DNA from 2 places in the Rhodohalobacter sp. 8-1 genome. Region 2 is predicted to be linked to the other one. Evidence: riboswitches for the same ligand, from Rfam matches in the RefSeq annotation. Region 2 holds a riboswitch; the other holds the start of a gene.

Region 1 (3,186 bases), on a different contig from region 2:
GCAGGATCTGTCAATTTTTCGATATGGTCCTCAACCGTAATCTCCGCTGAGTCTTCTGTTCCGGGCTGGGCACAAGAGATAAACAGCAGGACAAACAAAGCGAAACCAATGGCTTGACAGACTTGAGATGAATAATTTTTCATAGCGTTGGGGCGTATTTCAAATTCAATGCTAAAATACAGTGATTCCTGAACTTTGACAGCATGAATTTATCATTTAGCGGACTTTGTTTGATGCTGTCATTACAACTCGTTTAGGTAGTAAGCCTGAAATTTTATAATGATCAGTGCAAACTTGCTTGAGCATTTGTACCATGGAATAAGCAGTATTTATTTAGTGCCTAACTCTCTGAATTTTGTATACGTCTTTGGATCAAACGGACTAACGGAAACAATTTTATCATATCGGATTGCCACAGAAAAATCAGATACCTTTACATCAAATTCTTCGGGTTTGTCAATAATCTGTTTATATATCTCGCCATAATAGGTTGTAAATTCTATTTTAAAATTTATTGAATCCCTATATCCACTAGATAATGGATTTAACATTATCGATTGAATTTCATCATTAACACAAAAATACGTATCGGTTACTTTCCCCATATACACCTTTCTGCTATCAAGTGTAATCAGAACTTCACTGTTTCTTTCAAATGACTTTAAAAGTGTCATTTCGAATGCATCATCATCCTGTCTGATAATCCTTTTTTTCATTTCATCTTTATCGAGAATATAATTAAACGTGGTTAGCGCAGTCCCGATAAATACAAGAGAAAGCAAAGCGGGCAATAGTTCTGGATGTGCTAGAAAATCATGAAGAAATTCTATCCACTCAGGTATTTTTGGATTGGCATATTCATCAAGTATAGCAGCTCTCCATAGCAAAAACGAAAAACCATAAAAGGACAGTCCCACCACAGCAGACTTAAAAAGAATCACATACCCATTATCCCTTACTGCCCTAAATCGCGTCAGATAGCTGTATTTTACAAATATAAAACCACCTAATACCGGAATAAGAATTGTGTTCAGAGCGGGCATTCAATTTTAGGTGATCGAAGTAAGCTCTTCTTCTTGTTCAGTTTTTTTGTTACTAAACACTTTACCAAAAGTGTTATTTATCTCTTCGAGTTCTTTTTGGTTCTCCTCGATAGAATAGTATTTGTCTATATCTATACGGAGTCCACCATAGACAGATCCTTCCACATGATACGAAGGCTTGTTATTAAAAAATATCAGATAAGATTTAATTTTTTTCAGCATGATAGACTGATTCGTTCTATAATCAATATAGTTTGCACATTTGAATAACGCAATTTCAACATGTTTATTTAAATGCCACTGCCTTGCATAAAGGCAACTGTTTCTGTCATTCAAGAAAAAACTGTTTACCCGCAATCCTTTCTTGAAGCCCACATCAAACAGCCGTACCTTTTAATCAATCAACCAAAGGTTGGGGGTGTCCCGCAGTAATGGGACTGAGATCATACCCTGTGAACCTGAACCGGGTTATACCGGCGTAGGGAAACCGAGATCTGCAGCATCTGCATGATATCAATCGATATCAGCAAAAATGTTGTGCCCCCTCCTTCAATCGAATCGTAAATTGATGGAGGCATCATGTTTCAAACGTTAAAATTATACTCATTTCTATTTCTGCTGGCCGTTTTCTTCGGGCCGGACCTGCTTTCAGCTCAAACTATACAGGGAACTGTTCAGGATTCCGTTTCAAACGAACCGCTGCATGGAGCCACCATTCTGCAACAGGGAACTCAGAACGGAGCGGTTACCGACCAAAACGGATCGTTTCGCCTTGAACTGCAACAGAATCAGGATAGTCCTGTACTCATCGTAAGCTACGTGGGTTATTTCGCAAAAGAGGTCAGCCTGGAACGGGGCCGGACGAATCAGCCTATTACCATATCACTAACACCCTCATCATTCCGCGGCAGCACTATTTTTGTGGATGACGTGCGGGTAGATGCGCAGGCGCCTGTTTCGCAAACCACCATTCCCCGAGCCGAAATTGAGCAGGATAATATCGGCCAGGATCCTATCTACACGCTGGAACGGCTCACGCCATCTATACTAACGCACTCAGACGCCGGAACCCGTTTTGCCAATTACGGCTACATGCGTCTGCGCGGGATGGATCAAACCCGCATCAACATGACCTTAAACGGCATTCCGCTAAACGACATGATTGACCAGGGTGTGTTCTTTTCTAATTTCAACGATTTCGGAAACAGCATCCAGTCGGTACAAGTGCAGCGTGGTGTGGGTACAACCACTCATGGAACGGCATCGTACGCCGGGTCTATTAATTTTGAGTCCCGTAATATTGTAATGGATGCCCCATCCGCCGGCTTGAAACTCTCTGGCGGCGCTTTTAACTCCTACCGCGCAAGTGCTGAGCTGAACACGGGCTCGATTGACAATTACGGACTCTACAGCCGCTTTAGCAAAACAGAATCAGACGGATATCGAGATAACAGTGGTACCGACTCACGTTCGTTTTTTATGTCGGGCGGATATTTTGGGAGCCGCAATATCTTCAAAGTGACAGCTTTCACCGGCTTCACAAAGAATGAGCTTGCCTACACGCACATCCCAATTGATCAAATTAGGGAAGACCCCACCACAAACAATCTGTCGGTTCACGACATCGATAATTTCGGACAGCAGTTTCTGCAATTTCAGTATGGCAGGGGTTTTACTGATCAGCTCACACTAACCTCATCTCTATACTACGGTGGTGCCGGCGGTGATTTTCCCGTTGGTTATGCAGGACAAGATGGCGAGTTCATTCAGCAAATTTTCAGCTTGTTTAACGATCACTATGGTCTGCAGTCTACCCTTCAGTTTGCCGAAGGAGACCGGATTAATCTGTCTGGCGGTTTGCACGCCTACCGATTCGATCGCGTCAATGAAGAATCGTTTGAACCCCAGAGTGAAACTACTTTTTACAGTGATGAATCTAAGAAGGATGAGATCAGCACCTTCGTGAAAGCCTCGCGAAGATTTGGAGACCTTGAGCTCTATGGCGATTTACAGCTGCGTGCCGTCTGGCTTGATCTGAACCCGGACCTCTCATACCTGGCAGATCAAAACGTCTCTGCTTCGCAGGTTGATGTTCCTACGCGCCAATACACCTTTCTAAGCCCAAAAATCGGGGTTACTTATT
Region 2 (3,186 bases):
TCCATTTTATATAATTTTTACGGTATGTTTGCTATCCTGATTACCTTGCTGTTTGCATGGGAAAAACTGCCATGGGTTCCCGGCAAGAAAATGCGGGCGGCAACTAAACGGGCACGTGAAACCGGCCAGCTCGATCGTGAGGGCGCCACACCAATGGCTGCTGATGAGCTTACCCAGAACAAAGTGCCTGAAGACTATAATCCGGGCCTGATTGATTTCTTCGGGCCGATCGGGACACTTCTGGGCGTTGCGATTATCCCCTATCTGTACACATATGTATATCTTGGACAAAAAGAAGACCCGACCCTGTTAATTGCTGAGGCTTTCGTGCTTGCTGTTCTTGCAGGACTTGGAATTGCAATTGCAAAGGGAATGAGGCTCCAGGAAGCGATTGACGGGTTTATTGACGGTTGTAAAGGCGTGACCATTGGTGCGATTATCCTGGCCTTGGCTGTTTCGCTGAAAGAAGTGGCAGATGCCGTGGGTACGGCTGCTTATGTGGTAGATCTTGTCGGTAATGTAGTAGCACCGATGGCACTGCCCGGTATCCTGATGATTCTCTGCATGATCATCGCGTTTTCCACGGGTACATCCTGGGGTACCTATGCGGTAGTTTTTCCCGTGGCTGTTCCGCTTGCCTGGGCTGTTGTTCCCGATCCGTTTTTTCTTTCGCTCTGTTTCTCGGCTGTAATTGGGGGCGCCGTGTTTGGTGACCAGTGCTCTCCCATTTCAGATACAACAATATTGAGCTCACTTGCTACCGGGTGCGACTTGATGGATCATGTGACCAGCCAGTTTCCTTTAGCCATTCTGGCAGGTGTGCTGGCGATGCTTAGTTACGCATTAATGGTGTTCTTTTATGTTTAGACTTTAGATAAAAGATTATAGATCAGAGATGTCAGATAGACAAAAGATGGCAGATGACTTGTCGGCTTACACATCACCAAAAATCTATAATCCCTCAAGATTTTCTATTATCATTCATCTAAAATCTTCTCCCCTGCCAATGATTGAAAGTTTTCTTATGTTGTGATCGATATCATTAGGGGTGTCCCGCGAACGCCGGGGCTGAAAGAATACCCTTATCACCTGATCCGGATCATGCCGGCGTAGGGAAATGGATCGTTTACATACTCTTTTTCCCTTTCGAGTCTGTATCGTGCCGTTTTCTCTCCAATTGCATGTGAATGATTTTCATATGAATTTAAAAACAGCTTCAGACGATGAAAGAATCAGAGATTACATGGACTTATCTTGAGAAACTTAAAGAAACCGGGCCGCTGGTTCACAACATTACCAACTATGTAGTGATGAACAACACCGCAAATGCCCTGTTATCTATAGGTGCCTCACCGGTGATGGCCCATTCTACGGAAGAGGTTGCCGATATGGCGGCTATTGCAAGTGCACTTGTCATCAACATCGGAACCCTGAGCAAGCATTGGGTGGAGGCGATGGAGATTGCGATGAAATCTGCCTCTGAAAACAATGTACCCATAATTGTTGACCCGGTTGGGGCCGGAGCCACAGCCTATCGAACGGACACCGTAAAGCATTTGATGAGCGTCAACTCGCCCGATATCATCCGCGGAAATGCATCCGAAATTGGTGCACTTTATTCAGCAGACGTGAAAACAAAAGGAGTAGACAGCACGCAGGACAGCCAGTCTGCAATTGAAGCGGCACAATACCTCGCAAAGGGATATAATTGCGTGGTTGTGGTGAGTGGTGAAACAGACTACATCATTACCGAAACACAAACCCGGTCTTCCCACAACGGCCATCCTTTGATGGGGCGTGTAACAGGAATGGGATGTACCGCTTCCGCTTTGATTGGTGCATTTTCCGGAACTGGAATTGGTGCAGAAGAAGCCTCCCTTGCAGCGATGCGCGTCATGGGTATTGCCGGTGAGATGGCTGCTGAGAAAGCGGATGGGCCGGGCTCGTTCCAGGTCCATTTTTTGGATGCTCTTTATCAATTAGATCGTAAAGTGATTGAGCATCGCCTGAAGCCGGAGAAAGCCCATGCGTAATATCGATCTTAGCCTCTACCTGGTAACAGATCGCGATATGCTACGGGGGTACGCCTTGCCCGAATTGGTTAAAACAGCCGTGGAAAATGGAGTCACGACAGTCCAGCTTCGGGAGAAGGACGCATCAACCCGCGAATTTATACAGCTGGCGGTCGACCTGAAAAAAGTGCTCGATCCACTTAATATTCCGCTGATTATCAACGACCGGGTGGATGTGGCGCTTGCAACTGATGCAAGCGGCGTGCACCTGGGTCAGAATGATATGCCGGTGAGCATTGCGAGGAATCTTCTTGGCCCCGATAAAATCATCGGGCTGTCTGTGGAGACCAGAGAAGATCTCGAAACCGTTGACGCACTCAACCCGGATTACCTGGGTGTAAGCCCAATATTCAGCACACCTACCAAAACTGACACTATCAATGAGTGGGAGTTGGATGGTTTGAGGCTCGTTTCCGAAAAAACTGATTTCCCGCTTGTTGCCATTGGCGGAATCAATGCTGAGAATGCCCAAAACGTGATGGATCATGGTGCCGACGGACTGGCAGTGGTGTCGGCCATTTGTGCCTCTGAGGATCCCGGTCAGGCTGCAGCCCTTTTGCGAAAAGAGATCGACTTAGTAATGGGGCATCAATACCAAAGCTGATGAGTAGGGTAAAAACTAAATTAAGATCTAAATTCGATTATAGATGATGCAATTAATACTGAGGCTGTCCAAAAAGGTTTGTTCAATAAAGAACTTTACAATCAAATAGTCATACCGGACTCCGATCCGGTATCTCCTGCCCATATCAACGATTGGAGATCCCGTATCCCCCGTAAGGGATCCCATTGGGAAAGTACGGGATGACACCCTTTTTGGACAGCCTACCGGGGGGTGGTAGCCTTAGGTCTTTGAACCCAAATTAATCAAAGAAACCTGTTTCCCTACAGGGATTTGGCACAACCATCCCTCAATCCCCTCTTGGGAAGGAGGGGACTTTCTAATCCGAAAACCTATTTTAAAGATAAATTAATCGATCAACATGAACGAGGAAGCGCCATTTAAAGGATTTGAATCCCTGTCTGAGCTGGGTGAGTTTGGTTTGATTGATCAGATCGCCGGCCTATTCGGTAAAGGCTGTGTTGAGGATACGATTGGTATCGGTGATGACTG

Evidence for each region. A riboswitch is a leader RNA that binds a small molecule or an ion and turns the genes downstream of it on or off. The one in region 2 is predicted to bind thiamine pyrophosphate.
Region 1: another riboswitch for thiamine pyrophosphate. It lies ahead of AABW11_RS18110 (TonB-dependent receptor); the one in region 2 lies ahead of thiM (hydroxyethylthiazole kinase).

What each region holds. Positions count from the first base shown of each region.
Region 1 covers NZ_JBBVMF010000026.1:27,150-30,335, reverse strand. Annotated here, with positions in the region: gene AABW11_RS18125 (M20/M25/M40 family metallo-hydrolase) at 1-143, opposite strand, end outside; gene AABW11_RS18120 (hypothetical protein) at 330-1,043, opposite strand; gene AABW11_RS18115 (hypothetical protein) at 1,050-1,265, opposite strand; TPP riboswitch at 1,448-1,545, shown strand; gene AABW11_RS18110 (TonB-dependent receptor) at 1,623-3,186, shown strand, end outside.
Region 2 covers NZ_JBBVMF010000006.1:256,204-259,389, forward strand. Annotated here, with positions in the region: gene AABW11_RS08395 (Na+/H+ antiporter NhaC family protein) at 1-867, shown strand, start outside; TPP riboswitch at 1,035-1,133, shown strand; gene thiM (hydroxyethylthiazole kinase) at 1,224-2,033, shown strand; gene thiE (thiamine phosphate synthase) at 2,026-2,676, shown strand; gene thiL (thiamine-phosphate kinase) at 3,056-3,186, shown strand, end outside.